2 regions of the Pseudomonas sp. FP597 genome follow, and region 2 is predicted to be linked to the other one. Evidence: riboswitches for the same ligand, from Rfam matches in the RefSeq annotation. Region 2 holds a riboswitch; the other holds the start of a gene.

Region 1 (7,841 bases), 1.4 Mb from region 2:
TTCAGTGGCGCCCAGGGGCAACGTCACGAACTGCCCGCTGGCCAGCAGGTCGGCCAGGCCGCGCGCCAGGGTGGACTTGGCCATGCCGCGCGGGCCTTCGATCAGCACACCGCCGATCTTCGGGTCGATGGCGGTCAGGCACAGCGCTAGCTTCAAATCATCGGCACCGACCACGGCGGACAGCGGAAAATGGGGAATATCAGTCATTAGCTGTCTTCTTCTATATCCAGCAACAGGTTTTCCAACGCCTCGCGGTACGCCCCCGGCTCCTGCCACAGTCCGCGCTGTTGCGCCTCGAGCATGCGCTCGGTCATGTCGCGCAGCGCAGCGGGGTTGTGCCGCTGCACAAAATCGCGGGTGTCAGGGTCGAGCAGGTAGGCGTCGGCGAGCAAGGCATATTGATGATCGTCGATCAGCGCCGTGGTGGCGTCGAAGGCGAACAGGTTGTCCACCGTCGCGGCCATCTCGAACGCGCCTTTATAGCCATGGCGCTTCACGCCGTCGATCCACTTGGGGTTGGCGGCGCGGGAACGGATCACCCGGTTCAGCTCTTCCTTCAAGGTACGGATCTTCGGCAGGTCCGGCTGGCTGTGGTCGCCATGGTAGCTGGCGGCCTTGTCGCCGCTCAAGGTTTCCACGGCGGCGAGCATGCCGCCCTGGAACTGGTAGTAGTCGTTGGAGTCGAGCAGGTCATGCTCGCGGTTGTCCTGGTTTTGCAGCACGGCCTGCACCTGGCTCAGGCGTTGGGCGAACTGCTCGCGGGCGGCGGTGCCCTCGTCGGAGCCGCCATAAGCATAGCCACCCCAATTCAAGTAGACCTCAGCCAGATCCTCGCGACTTTGCCACAGGCGGCCGTCAATCGCGCCTTGCACGCCGGCGCCGTAGGCACCGGGCTTGGCGCCGAAAATACGCCAGCCGGCCTGTTTCGCGGCGGCATCTTCATCCAGCCCCGACAAACGCAGTGCCTCGCGCTCGCTGCGCACCTTGGCGGCCAGCGGGTTCAGGTCATCCGGCTCGTCCAGGGCCGCCACCGCCTGCACCGCCGCATCGAACAGGCGGATCAGGTTGGCGAAGGCATCGCGGAAGAACCCGGACACCCGCAACGTCACGTCCACACGCGGGCGGTCGAGCAGGCTGACCGGCAGGATTTCAAAGTCGTCCACCCGCTGGCTGCCGGTGGCCCAGACCGGGCGCACACCCATCAGCGCCATGGCCTGGGCGATATCGTCACCGCCGGTCCGCATGGTCGCCGTGCCCCACACCGACAGGCCGAGCTGACGCAGGTGGTCGCCGTGGTCCTGCAAATGCCGCTCAAGGATCAGATTCGCGGACTGGAAACCAATGCGCCAGGCCGTGGTGGTGGGCAGGTTGCGTACATCGACGCTGAAGAAGTTGCGGCCGGTGGGCAGCACATCCAGGCGCCCACGGCTGGGCGCACCGCTCGGCCCGGCTGGCACGAAACGACCGCTCAGGGCATCGAGCAAACCACGCATTTCCGCCGGGCCGCAGGCATCCAGGCGTGGCGCGACGAGGCTACGCAGGTGCTCGATCACCGCTTTCACGTCTTCCCAACCGGGCGCTTGCAACTGCTCCAGCGGCCCGTCCAAGGCCTGTTCGATCAAGCGCGCGGCGTACACTTCCAGGCGCTCGCGGGTATCGCCGGCGGTGCGCCACAGCTGTTCATCCATCTGCTGCAACGCCGCTGGGCGACGTCCGGTCCAAGGCTCGGCCAGGGCGCAATCCAGCGGATCGAAACCCAGCTCGAATGCCTTGGCCAACACCCGCAGCAGGCTCGATTGCGGGCCACGGCCATCGCCACGCGGAATACGCAGCAAGGCCAGCAGCGTATCAATGCGCAGGCGGCCTTGCGGCGACTCGCCAAAGATATGCAGGCCGTCGCGGATCTGCGATTCCTTCAAGTCACACAGGTAGGTGTCCAGGCGCGGCAGCCAAATGGCGGCATCCGCGTCGCCGTCCAGTTCAAGTTCCTGGTCGATATGGGTTTCGCGCACCAGCTTGAGAATGTCTTTTTGCAGTTCACGGGCACGGCGCGGGTCGAGCAGTTGAGCTTCGTAATACTCGTCCGCCAACAGCTCCAGGTCACGCAGCGGGCCATAGGTTTCGGCACGGGTCAGCGGCGGCATCAGGTGGTCGATGATCACCGCCTGGGTACGCCGCTTGGCTTGGGCGCCCTCACCCGGATCATTGACGATAAACGGGTAGATATTCGGCAATGGCCCGAGCAGCGCGTCGGGCCAGCAGTTTTCCGACAAGCCCACGCCCTTGCCCGGCAGCCACTCCAGGTTGCCGTGCTTGCCCACGTGGATCACGCCATGGGCGCCGTAGGTGTGGCGCAACCAGAAATAGAACGCCAGATAGCCGTGGGGCGGCACCAGGTCCGGGTCGTGATACACCGCGCTGGCATCCACTTGGTAACCGCGCGCCGGCTGGATGCCGACAAACGTCTGGCCCAGGCGCAGGCCGGCGATCATCAGGCGGCCGTCGCGGAACATCGGGTCGGTATGCGGCGCGCCCCAGCGCTCCAGCACGGCCTGGCGATTGGCCTGCGGCAAGCGCTGGAACATCGCCTCATAGTCATCCAGGCCCAGGCTTTGATGGCAGGGGCGCAGGTCCAGGCTGTCGAGGTCGTTGGTGACGCCGCCGAGCAGTTCATGGATCAATGCCGTGCCGCTGTCCGGCAAAGTATCCGGCAGCGGATAGCCTTCAGCCTGCAGCGCCCGCAGGATATTCAGTGCCGCCGCCGGCGTGTCCAGGCCCACGCCATTACCGATGCGACCATCGCGGGTCGGGTAGTTGGCGAGGATCAGCGCGATGCGCTTATGCGCATTCGGCACCCGCGCCAGCTCGACCCAGCGCCGTGCGAGCGAGGCGACAAAGTCCATGCGCTCGGGCGCTGCGCGGTAGCACACCACATCCGACTGGCTGCGCTCGCTGCGCCAGGCCAGGTCCTTGAAACTGATGGGCCGGCTGATGATGCGCCCGTCCAGTTCCGGCAAGGCAATGTGCATCGCCAGGTCCCGCGGGCCCAGGCCCTGCTCGCTGGCCTGCCAACCGGGCTGGTTGTCCTGGGCGCAAATGGCCTGGATCACTGGGATATTGCGACGAAACGGGCGCACATGCGGCGCTTCGGGGCTGGACTGGGCAAAACCGGTGGTGTTGAGGATCACCGCGGCGTCGACCTCATCCAGCAGGTCCTCGACCACCGCCAGACAGCCGGGCTCTTTCAGGCTGGCCACCGCCATCGGCAGCGGGTTGAGGCCCGCCGCCTGCAAGCGTTGACAGAACTCGTCGATAAAACCGGTATTGGCCGCCTGCAGATGCGAACGGTAGAACAGCACCGCCGCTACGGGCCAGTCCGGGTTCCACGCCAACTGCCAGTCTTCAAGACGGGCATTGGCGGTGTGCGGGTGATAGATCGCGGTCCGCGCCAGGGTTTGCGGCTCGGCCCAAGGGTAATCACGGCCCAGGTAACCGCTGGCCAGGCAGCGATAGAAATCCAGCGCATTGCCCAAGCCGCCCTGGCGCAGGAAGTGCCACAGGCGGTCGCGTTGTTCGGCGTTTACCGTGCTCAGGCCACTGAGTTCCGGGTCCGGGCGATCATCGCCCGGCACGAGGATCAGCGTGACGCCGCGTTCGGCCAGCTCCACCAGGCGCTCGATGCCATAGCGCCAATAACCGATACCGCCATGCAGCGAAAGCAGGATGACCTTGGCATGGCGTAGCACTTCGTCGACGTACAGGTCGACCGACGCGTGGTTCTGCACCTGCATCGGGTTGGCCAGGCGCAGGCTGGGGTAATCGTCGGGTAGCTGTTGCGCCGCTTCGGCCAGCAGCGCCAGGCTCGAATCGCCGCTGCACAGGATCACCAGTTCGGCAGGGGTCTGGCCAAGGTCGGCGATATTGTCGTCCGCGACGAAACCACCGGGCTGAGTCCTGAGCAGGTGCATGGGTTAAACGCTGAGCGCTGCGCGCAACTGCGCTTCAAGGCCGGCGGCATCCAGGTCCTGGCCGATCAGCACCAGGCGCGTGATGCGCGCCTCGTCAGCGCCCCAGGCACGGTCGAAGTGCTTGTCGAAACGCGTGCCCACGCCCTGGACCAGCAGACGCATCGGCTTGTTCGGGATCGCGGCGAAGCCTTTGACGCGCAGGATGCCGTGCTGCACCACCAGTTGGGTCAGCGCGTCGAGCAGCAAGGCTTCGTCGGCCTGCGGCAGGTCGATGGAGATCGAGTCAAAAGCGTCATGGTCGTGATCGTCTTCACCGTCGTGATGATGATCGTGATGGCTGTGGCGACCGTCGATGTGCTCTTCGGAGCCGGCACCCAGGCCGATCAGCACGTCCAGCGGAACGCGGCCACTGCTGGCTTCGATGACTTTCACCGCCGGCGGCAGCTCTTGGGCGACTTCCAGGCGCACGCGGGCCAGGTCTTCGCGGCTGATCAGGTCGGATTTATTGAGGATCACCAGGTCGGCGCTGGCCAACTGGTCGGCGAACAGCTCGTGCAAGGGCGACTCGTGATCCAGATTCGGGTCGAGCTTGCGCTGGGCGTCGACCTGGTCGGGGAACGCGGCGAAGGTACCGGCGGCCACGGCGGGGCTGTCGACCACGGTGATCACCGCGTCAACCGTGCAGGCGCTGCGGATTTCCGGCCACTGGAAGGCTTGCACCAACGGTTTTGGCAGCGCCAGGCCCGAGGTTTCGATGAGGATATGGTCGAGGTCGCCGCGACGGGCCACCAGCTCACGCATCACCGGGAAGAATTCTTCCTGCACGGTGCAGCACAGGCAGCCGTTGGCCAGTTCGTAGACACGACCGTTGGCTTCTTCCTCGGTGCAACCGATAGAGCACTGCTTGAGGATTTCACCGTCGATGCCCAGCTCGCCGAACTCGTTGACGATCACGGCGATGCGACGGCCCTGGGCATTGTCGAGCATATGGCGCAGCAAGGTGGTTTTGCCCGACCCGAGGAAGCCGGTAACGATGGTGACGGGAAGTTTGGCCAGTGTTTTCATCGGATGCCCTTGAGGGCGGGCATACGGGACGATAAGCCCTGCGACGGCGCGCAGCAGCGGATTTCGTCACCGGATCACCCCGCCCGGTTGAAGTGGAAAATCGGTTGCGAGGCAGGTCTCCTGGCTAGGGGCATGCGGGCCATCAGGCCGGCGCCGGCTGCGCCTTCCCGCCTGATGGGCAGTGGCATGGCAGTCGGTAAACCCTTCACAGTTGCGGGGGCAGCCACGGATTGAACCGTGTTCCCTTCTTAGCTTCGGCCTGGGCCGAAGAACCTCGCAGGATGCAAGGCTACAGGTGCTCGGTCAATTTGACTACCGTCGCTCTGCATGCTTTCCTACAGGCCTTGTTTCGGGTGCCCTTCACAGGGTGAAACGGGAAACCGGTGCGTCATCGACAGATGGCCAGTCCGGTGCTGCCCCCGCAACGGTAAGCGAGCGAAGCGTCAGATCCACTGTGTCGGTATGGCATGGGAAGGCGATGCTTTATAGACCCAGAGTCCCTCGCGAGCCCGGAGACCGGCCCGAAAAATCAGATAACAAACCCGCGGTGGGCGGGCGCTGTTCAAAACCCTGCGTGCCCGGCTCGCGGGGTTTTCATGCGCTCGTTTCACCCTGACACCTGAAAGGGACGCGCCATGTCGATCATCAGCAGCACCTCAGCTACCGCCAGCAGTACCACTACCCTCAGCCAACGTCTGACCGCCGCCATCGGCGCGTCGATCCTCGGCGCGTGCCTGGTGTATTTCGCCGGCTTCTCGCACATCGAGGCGGTGCACAACGCCGCCCACGATACCCGCCACAGCGCCGCGTTCCCGTGCCACTGAGGCCTGCCGAGATGATCAAGCGTATTGCGCAAACCGCAGGATTCACTGGCCTTTTGGCCGCCCTGCTGCTGACCCTGCTGCAAAGTTTCTGGGTCGCCCCGCTGATTCTGCAGGCGGAAACCTTTGAGCACGCCCCGGCAACCGCCGAAGTAGCCCACGAACACGGCGCCGGCGCCGCTGCCCACAGCCACGACGCCGAAGCCTGGTCGCCGGAAGACGGCTGGCAGCGCGTGCTGTCCACCACCGGCGGCAATCTGGTGGTCGCCGTCGGTTTTGCGCTGATGCTGGCAGGCTTGTACACCCTGCGCGCACCCACCCGCACCGCCCAGGGCCTGCTCTGGGGCCTGGCCGGTTATGCGACCTTTGTGCTGGCGCCCACCCTCGGCCTGCCGCCGGAATTGCCGGGCACTGCCGCCGCCGAGCTGGCGCTGCGCCAGACCTGGTGGATCGGCACCGCCGCGTCTACCGCTGTCGGAATTGCACTGATCGTGTTCGGCCGCCATTGGCTGCTCAAAGTGCTGGGCGCGGCCATCCTGGCAGTGCCGCACGTGATCGGCGCGCCCCAACCGCAAGTGCACTCGATGCTGGCGCCAGAAGCGCTGGAGGCTCAATTCAAGATCGCTTCGCAGTTGACCAACATGGCGTTCTGGCTGGCACTGGGCCTGATCAGCGCCTGGCTGTTCCGGCGCAACCGCGATGATCACTACTCGGCATGACCTGCGTCGTCGGCCTGGGCTGCCAGCGCGGTTGTGAGGTTTACACCCTGCTGGCGCTGTTTGATGCCGCCCTCGCCGAGGGCGGCATCGATCGCCAGCGCATCACCGCACTGGCCAGCCTCGATCGCAAACAGGATGAGCCCGGTTTGCTCGACCTGGCGCGGTTGCTCAAGCTGCCCTTGCAGTGTTTCAGTGCCACGCAGTTGGCTGTTTATGAAGACCGTCTCAGCCACAAATCGGCGGTCGCATTTGCCCATACGGGCTGCTACGGCATCGCCGAAAGTGCCGCGCTGGCGCTTGCCGAACAGCTCACCAATGCCCCGGCCCGCCTGTTGATCACCCGCAAAAAAAACGCCCAGGCCACCTTTGCATTGGCCTGCGGCGACTAAACGCTCGATAATCGCCCTTCCCGATCATGAACAACCTTCATGCTCGCCGCTTGTCACAGGATTTGCGTATGACCGTCTACTTCATCGGCGCCGGCCCCGGCGACCCGGAATTGATCACCGTCAAAGGCCAGCGCCTGATTCGCCAGTGCCCGGTGATCATTTATGCCGGCTCGTTGGTGCCTGCGGCGGTGCTGGTAGGCCATCAGGCGCAGCAAGTGGTCAACAGCGCCGAATTGCACCTGGAACAGATCATCGACCTGATCAAGGCTGCCCACGCCAAAGGCCTGGACGTGGCCCGCGTACATTCCGGCGATCCCAGCCTGTATGGAGCGATTGGCGAGCAGATCCGGTATTTGCGCGAAGCGGGCATCCCGTTCCAGATCATCCCCGGCGTCACGGCGGTAGCCGCCTGCGCCGCCTTGCTGGAGACCGAACTGACCCTGCCGGATATCGCTCAGAGCGTGATCCTCACGCGCTACGCCGATAAAACCAGCATGCCGGCAGGCGAGGATTTCGACAGCCTGGCGCGTCACGGCACGACCATGGCGATTCACCTGGGGGTCAATCATCTGGAAAGGATCGTCGCCGATCTGCTGCCGCACTATGGCGCGGACTGCCCGATTGCAGTGGTGCACCGAGCGACGTGGCCGGATCAGGATTGGGTGGTGGGAACACTCAGTGATATTGCCGAGAAGGTGGCGGCCAAGGGGTTCAGGCGTACGGCGCTGATCGTGGTGGGACGGGTGCTGGCAAACGACGGTTTCAGTGAATCGTCGCTGTATCGGGCCGGGCATGCGCACCTCTATCGGCCTTGATATCTCACCTTACAAATTAACAGCAACACACTGATTTAACTGAACAAACACAAAAAAATGCGGG
Region 2 (7,841 bases):
GACAAGCCCGCTCACCACAGAGAAGATTTTCAGCTTTTAAAAATTGTGTGATACCGATGTCTACCGCAGACAAGCCAACGCCCATCGTTGATCTTTGGTGTTCTCGACGTCGTGATCGCTCAGTTGGAGCGCAACCGCAATATCCGCGCCCCATCAAACGGGTCCGTCAGATAATGCCCCCGCACCCCGAACGTCTCCTGCAACCGCTGCGGTGTGAGCACGTCCATCGGTTTGCCCAGCGCCACCAACCGCCCGCGATCCAGCACGGCGAGGCGATCGCAGGTCAGTGCCTGGTTGAGGTCGTGCAGCGCAATCAAAGTGGTCACCGGCAGCGCTTGCACGCCTTTCAGAATCGCCAGTTGATGCTGGATATCCAGATGGTTGGTCGGCTCATCCAACAACAGAATCTGCGGCCGTTGCGCCAATGCGCGGGCGATGTGCACGCGTTGGCGTTCGCCGCCGGAGAGGCTGCGCCAGGCGCGTTGGCTCAGGTGGGTGGCATCCACGTCGTGCAGGGCCTGGCGCACGATGGTATCGTCTTCGCCAGACCACGGGCTCAACGCCGACAGCCACGGTGTGCGGCCCAGCGCCACGGCGTCGAACACGCGGATGGCGTCGTCGGTGTCGGCCTGTTGCTCCACCACCGCCAACTGTTGCGCGATGGTGCGGCGCGTGAGGTCGCCCAGGCGTTGGCTGCCGAGTCGCACCTCGCCGCTGGCGGGCACACGCAAACCGGCGAGCAATTTGAGCAGGGTGGATTTGCCCGAGCCGTTCGGCCCGACAATCCCCAAGGTTTCTCCCTGTTGAACCTGCAGGTGGATATCGCGCAGTAACTCGGCGTCACGCACCTTGAAGCCCAGGCCCGTGCAACTGAGCACGGTCATCGCGCATTTCTCCGGCCAATCAGGATCAATGCAAACACCGGCGCGCCGACCAAGGCCGTGACTACACCGACGGGAATCACCTGGCCCTTGATCAAGGTGCGCGACAGCACATCAGCGGCGATCAAGAACAACGCGCCGCCCAACGCACTGGCCGGCAGCAGGCGCGAGTGCCCGGTGCCGAGCAACAGGCGCATGGCGTGGGGGATCACCAGGCCGACAAAGCCGATGGAGCCGACAATCGACACCATCACCGCCGTGACCAGCGCGGCGCAGCCCACCAGCACACACTGCACGCGGCGCACCGGGATGCCGAGGGACGCCGCCGAGTCGCTGCCGAAGGTGAACGCATCCAGCGCGCGACGGTGCCACAGGCACACGGCCAATCCCGCGACCGCCACCGGCACCGCCAGCCACACCGACGGCCAGCGCACGCCGCTGAGGTTGCCGAGCAGCCAGAACAGGATGCCGCGCGCCTGTTCCGAGCTGGCGGATTTGGTGATCAGGAACGCGGTGAGCGCATTGAACAGCTGCGAGCCGGCAATGCCCGCGAGGATGATCTGCCCGGTGCCGCTCAGGGAACCGCTGGCCCGTGTCAGCAGAATCACCAGCGCAAACGCCGCCATGGCCCCGACAAACGCGCCGGCCGACAGCGAAATCAAGCCGCCGCCCACGCCCATCAACGCCACCAGCACCGCGCCGGTCGAGGCGCCCGCGCTGATGCCCAGCAGGTACGGATCGGCCAACGGGTTGCGCAGCAATGACTGCAAAATCACCCCGCAGGTGGCCAGCCCGGCACCGCAGGCGGCGGCGACCAGGGCGCGGGTCAGGCGGTAATTCCACACCACGCCTTCGTCGATGGGGTCCAGCACGTAGCCGGCGTTCCACAGTTTGTTGGCCAGCACCTGCAACACCACCTGCGGTTCGATGGCGGTTTCGCCGATGGCCACGCCGGCAAGGACGGCGGCCAGCAGCAGCGCGAGGGCAAGTAAGGTACGGATCATTTGGACAGGTCGTAGCCGTCGATGGCCCCGGCCAATTGTTCAAGGCCATCAAAGGTGCGCAGGCTGGCCTGCAGCGCCAGGGCGTCGAGGATGATGATGCGGTTGTTTTTTACCGCGTCCATGTTGCGCGTGACCGGGTCGCTGCGCAGGAAGGCGAGTTTCTTTTCATGGTCGTCGGCGGGGTAGCGGCGGCGGTCCATGCGGGCGATCACCAGGAAGGTCGGGTTGGCCTTGGCGAGGGTTTCCCAGCCGACGGCGGGCCACTCTTCATCCGATTGCACCACGTTGTGCAAACCAAGGGTGTCGAGCATGAATTCGGGAACGCCCTTGTGGCCGGCCACGTACGGGTCGCTGGCCATCTCCGCGCTGGAGAACCACACCAGTGCGCTGGCCTGTTTCAAGCCCTTGCCTTGCGCGGTGGCGACGGACTTGGCCAGGCGCGCCTTGAGTGCATCGTTCAGTTGTTCGCCGCGATCCTGGACGTCGAAAATCTGCGCCAATTGGTGGATGCTTTTGTAGATTGTCTCAATGTGGAACTGCTCCAGCCGCGTGCCGTCGGCGCCCACCAGGTTGTCCTTGCCTTCGCAGTCGGAGGGCAGCACGTAGGTGGGAATCTTCAGTTCATGGAATTGCTCGCGAGTGCCGACCACGCCTTGCGGGCCGACCACCCATTCCAGCTCGGCGGCCACCAGTTGCGGGCGCTTGGCGATCACCGCTTCAAAGCTTGGCTCGTTGTTAGCCAGGCGTTCGATGCCGTCGTTTTGCGCCTTGAACTGCGGCAGCACGCTGTTGAACCACAGCGAGGTGCCGACCACGGTGTTGCCCACGCCCAGGGCGTAAAGCATTTCGGTGGCGGCCTGGCCGATGGTCACGCTGCGTGTCGGGGCTTGCTGGAAGGTGACGCTGCTGCCGCAGTTTTCGACGGTCAGCGGGTAATGAGCGGGGGCCGCGTGGGCCAGGGCACAGAAGCCCAGCCCGGTGAGCAGGGCGGTAACGTGTGGCAGCATGGGGCGATCTCCGTGTGAACCGTACGTGAAGCAGGGGAGGTACGGCTCGGAAATACGCCCTCGAACGCTGCCGCTCGGGCAGGCGAGGATGTCCTTCCCGGACACCCCGCCGGTAGTGATGTTGCTGGGCCGGCAGGTCTCCTGACTGATGCGTCGTCGCCTCGCTCCAGCCTTCCCGGACGGTGTCCAGTGGCGTTGAGGAGCAGGCTCGGCACCTACAGTTGCGGGGGCAGTTTCGATTGGCGCCGCGGGCGGCGCTTCGAATTCCCTATTAGTCCCGTGGGGGAACCGGCGGCGGTATGGTAGTTGATTCGGCGCGGGAGCGGGAGGTCGAAGTGAGCCCGGTCACACGCGAATATCTTCAGGCCCCCGGATCAGCGCTTCGATGCGCGTCCCGGTAGCGCGCTCTTCATTGCTGAACCCGTCGTAATCGGCCAGGTTGCCAAAGCGAATGCCGGTCAAGCCTTCGATCTGGATCACGCTGCGCTGGTAGGTTCTGAGCTGCCCGAAGACCAGGTCGAGCTGACCCAGTTCACGGCTTTGGTCGATCATGTAGGCGCTGGCTGAAGGCTTGCCATCGTCGCTCAGGTACGCGACGACTTTCCAGAATGCCTTGGGGATTTTGACGCCACGGTACAGGCGGTCGTCGTCGGCGAAGACCGGGCCGGTGAACACCGTGGCACGGGCTTTCCAGCGCTGGGTGTTGTCGAGGAGATAGTCTTCGAGTTCGAGCCAGGTCTTCTGGTTGAAGCCGCTCATCTGCGGTGAGCAGTTGGTGAAATGGAAGGTGTCGAGGTTGGCGGTGGTTGCCTCGTCGCCCCAGTTGGGGTCCTGGCGCCGTACCAGATGGCCGCGGTCCAGGCCGTTGCCGGCGTAGAGGTCCTCGCCCACTTGGGCGTCGAGCGGCAGGCGGCCGTCGTAGGCCCAGCTGTCGTTGCTGCGCACGATGTCCACATGCCGTGCGCCGTCGATGTTGACCCCCACATAGTGGGCCAGTCGTCGGGAGCGTGACATCGTGATGGAAAAGTGCGTGTAGTCCAGCCGTGGTTGCACGTCAGCCGCCAACGTTTCGTTGACCGTAGGCCATGGCACCACGAAACTGCCGAGGAAGTCTTCAGCGTAACCGCTGCGGTTGTGCAGGTCCTTGGCCGGCGTGGTGCGCGGCGTCGGGGCCCTGGCCTCCAGGAGTGTGGGAAAGGGCGCGATCAACGGGCGCAGATCGGCGAGCCTGGGGCGGTGGGACAGGTCGACATTGACTTTACGTGCGGGCATGGGCTGCTCCTTGCGGGCCTGAGATAAACATACTGCAACATAGGTTCATGACAATTTAGGCCAGGCACTGACAGCCGGACTATCCTGAAACGGTTATCCGGAGTTCACCACACGCCAGAATGGAGCCAGCTTATGTGTGTTCGCCACCACCGCAATCCGATTTTTTGCCTGATTCCTCCGTACATGCTCGATCAGATCGCCCGTCACGGTGATAAAGCCCAGCGTGAAATTGCGTTACGCACACGGGCCAAGGACAGCACATTCCGCTCGTTGCGCATGCTCGCCGTGCCTGCCCGAGGCCCGGCCCACATGGCCGTGGCCATGGGAGCGGGCAAACGCCGCTCAATCTACAGCGCCGACGGCACCGACACCCTGCCCGGCAAACTGATCCGCGGCGAGGGGCAGCCCGCCAGTGGTGATGCGGCGGTCGACGAAGCCTATGACGGCCTGGGCGCGACCTTCGACTTTTTCGACGAGGTATTCGACCGCAACTCCATCGACGATGCCGGCATGGCGCTGGACGCCACCGTGCATTTTGGCAAGGACTACAACAATGCCTTCTGGAACTCGACCCAGATGGTGTTTGGCGATGGCGACGGGCAGTTGTTCAACCGCTTCACCGTGGCCCTCGACGTGATTGGTCATGAGTTGGCCCATGGCGTGACCGAGGATGAGGCCAAGCTGATGTATTTCAACCAGTCCGGCGCGTTGAACGAGTCGCTGTCGGATGTGTTCGGCTCACTGATCAAGCAGCACGCGTTGCAGCAGAAGGCCGAAGACGCCGACTGGTTGATCGGCAAAGGGCTGTTTACCCAGAAAATCAAAGGCACCGCGCTGCGTTCGATGCAGGCCCCCGGTACGGCGTTCGATGACAAGCTGCTGGGCAAGGACCCTCAACCCGGACACATGGATGATTTTGTGCAGACCTACGACGACAATGGCGGCGTGCATATCAATTCCGGTATTCCCAACCATGCGTTCTATCAGGTGGCCACCCGGCTGGGTGGGTTCGCCTGGGAGCGCGCCGGTCGCATCTGGTACGACGCCTTGCGTGATGCGCGGCTGCGGCCGAACTCGGGCTTTTTGCGTTTTGCCCGTATCACTTACGATGTCGCCGGTCGGCTGTACGGCATCAACAAGGAAGAGCAGAAGGCGGTCAAGGACGGTTGGAAAGCGGTGGGCATCAATGTCTGACAAGCCGCCAGGGCGGCGAGGAACAGTCATGCGAATTTCAATCAAGGAAAACGGCGGCCCGGCGTTTTTTCCGGGCCTGGCCAAGCCTCACAGCGTCGAACTGGACGCGCTGCCCGAGCCGGAGAGGCAAGAGCTGCGGCAACTGGTCGAGGCGTCTGACTTCTTTCAGTTGCCGCAAAGTACCGCTCCAGAGCCGGGTAAACCCGGCCAGGTGCATTACACCCTGACGGTGACCGAGGGTGAGCGCGAGCACACGGTGTGTGTGCTGGCGCCGGTGAAATCCCAGGCGCTGGATGGGTTGGTGCAGTGTGTACGCCGGCATGTTCGCTGTTGAGGCATCGTTTAACGTCAAAACAGCGCAGCTCCCCAGGACCTGTTATTTGCGATCCAGCCACACGGTCTGCGCGTTGCAGAACTCGCGCACGCCGAAGTGCGACAGTTCACGGCCGAACCCGCTCTTTTTCACACCGCCAAACGCCACCCGAGGGTCGGACACGCTGAAGGCGTTGACGAAGATCCCGCCGGTGTCCAGCTGGTTGGCGATGTGCCGCGCCTTCGCCGCATCGGTGGTGAAAATGCTGGCGGTGAGGCCGAACTCGCTGTCGTTGGCCAGGGCCACGGCGTGGTCGGCATCGCGGGCGGTAATGATCGAGGCCACCGGGCCGAACAGTTCCTGTTTGAACGAGGTCATCTGGTCGGTGACGTTTGCCAGTACGGTCGGCTCGTAATAGTTGCCGGCACCGGCGACTTTATTGCCGCCGAGCAGCAAGGTCGCGCCTTCTTCCAAGGTCGCCTGGACCTGGCCATGCAGCTCATCACGCAGATCGAAACGCGCCATCGGGCCGACGTAGGTGTCGGTCGAAGTCGGGTCGCCCATCACCAGTTTGCGGCTGGCCTCGACGAATTTAGCCGTGAAGGCTTCCACCACACCGGCTTCGATAATCAGGCGCTTGGCGGCGGCGCAGACCTGGCCGCTGTTCTGGAAACGCCCGATCACGGCGGCCTGCGCGGCGGCATCAAGGTCGGCGTCGTTAAGCACGATAAACGGGTCGGAGCCGCCCAATTCCAGCACGCATTTTTTCAGCGCTGCACCGGCCTGGGAGCCGATGGCGATACCGGCACGCACGCTGCCGGTGAGGGTGATGGCGGCGATGCGTGGGTCGGCGATGGCGCTGGAGACGCCGTCGGTGGTCACGTTGATCACTTCGAACAGGCCCTCGGCAAAACCGGCTTTCTGGAAGGCTTGCTGGATCAGGTAGGCGCTGCCCATCACGTTCGGTGCGTGTTTGAGTACATAGGTATTGCCCGCGAGCATGGTTGGTACCGCGCCACGCAGTACCTGCCATACCGGGAAGTTCCACGGCATCACGGCGAGGATCGGGCCCAATGGGCGGTATTCGATGTGGGCGGTGCCGTTGTCCACCAGGGTCGGCTCCGGCTCAAGCATGGCCGGGCCTTGGGCGGCGTACCATTCACTCAGTTGCGCGCATTTCTCGATTTCGGCACGGGCCTGGGCGATGGGTTTGCCCATTTCCAGGGTGATCATCTGTGCCATGGCTTCGGCTTGCTCGCGCAATGCACTGGCCAGGGCCAGCAGCCGTTCGGCGCGCTGGCTCACCGGTTGGCGGCGCCAGGTGCGAAAGGCTGCGGTGGCGCGGTTGAGGGCGGCGTCCAGCTGCGAGGCGGTTTCGTAAGGGTAGCTGCCGACGGTTTCGCCATTGGCGGGGTTGATCGACAGGGCGTGGGTCGGGTGGGAAATCATGTTCATGGCACCGTCCGGCTGAATGAGTGGAATGAGTTCAGCCTACGGAGCTTTATGTTTTCTGGAAACTGAATAATATTGAGCAATACATTCACGATTGGAGAATGACTTGGACCTGGTGCAACTGGAAATCTTCAAGGCCGTTGCCGAGCAAGGCAGCATCAGTGCCGCCGCGCAGTTGATTCATCGCGTGCCGTCGAACCTGACCACGCGCATCAAGCAACTGGAGCAGGACCTGGGCGTGGAATTGTTCATTCGCGAAAAGAGCCGTCTGCGCCTGTCGCCGGCTGGCTGGAATTTCCTCGGCTATGCGCGGCGCATTCTCGACCTGGTGCAAGAGGCCCGCGCCACGGTAGCGGGGGAGGAGCCCCAGGGGGCGTTCGCCCTGGGTTCGCTGGAAAGCACGGCGGCGGTGCGTATTCCGGCGTTGCTGGCGGCGTACAACCAGAAGCACACCAAGGTCGAACTGGACCTGAGTACCGGGCCGTCGGGCACGATGATCGAAGGTGTGCTGTCGGGGCGCCTGACGGCGGCGTTTGTCGATGGTCCGGTGCTGCACTCGACCCTGGAAGGCGTGGCCGTGTTCGAAGAAGAGATGGTGGTGATAGCGCCGCTGCATCACGCGCCGATCACGCGCGGGCAGGACGTGAATGGCGAGAACATCTATACGTTCCGCTCGAACTGTTCCTACCGGCACCACTTCGAGCGCTGGTTTTCACAG

What was found. A riboswitch is a leader RNA that binds a small molecule or an ion and turns the genes downstream of it on or off. The one in region 2 is predicted to bind cobalamin.
Positions count from the first base shown of each region.
Region 1: linked by a shared signal. The riboswitch ahead of cobW (cobalamin biosynthesis protein CobW) and the one ahead of PSH66_RS20030 (ABC transporter substrate-binding protein) in region 2 are both predicted to bind cobalamin.

Region 1 is NZ_CP117432.1:2,984,138-2,991,978, reverse strand. It holds gene PSH66_RS13940 (ATP-binding protein) at 1-207, opposite strand, end outside; gene cobN (cobaltochelatase subunit CobN) at 207-3,968, opposite strand; gene cobW (cobalamin biosynthesis protein CobW) at 3,972-5,033, opposite strand; cobalamin riboswitch at 5,126-5,325, opposite strand; cobalamin riboswitch at 5,368-5,573, shown strand; gene PSH66_RS13925 (CbtB-domain containing protein) at 5,669-5,857, shown strand; gene PSH66_RS13920 (CbtA family protein) at 5,869-6,573, shown strand; gene PSH66_RS13915 (cobalamin biosynthesis protein) at 6,570-6,962, shown strand; gene cobM (precorrin-4 C(11)-methyltransferase) at 7,031-7,777, shown strand.
Region 2 is NZ_CP117432.1:4,399,798-4,407,638, reverse strand. It holds gene PSH66_RS20040 (ABC transporter ATP-binding protein) at 120-884, opposite strand; gene PSH66_RS20035 (iron ABC transporter permease) at 881-1,885, opposite strand; gene PSH66_RS20030 (ABC transporter substrate-binding protein) at 1,882-2,892, opposite strand; cobalamin riboswitch at 3,006-3,200, opposite strand; gene PSH66_RS20025 (DNA/RNA non-specific endonuclease) at 3,238-4,164, opposite strand; gene PSH66_RS20020 (M4 family metallopeptidase) at 4,297-5,358, shown strand; gene PSH66_RS20015 (protealysin inhibitor emfourin) at 5,387-5,692, shown strand; gene PSH66_RS20010 (aldehyde dehydrogenase family protein) at 5,735-7,126, opposite strand; gene PSH66_RS20005 (LysR family transcriptional regulator) at 7,230-7,841, shown strand, end outside.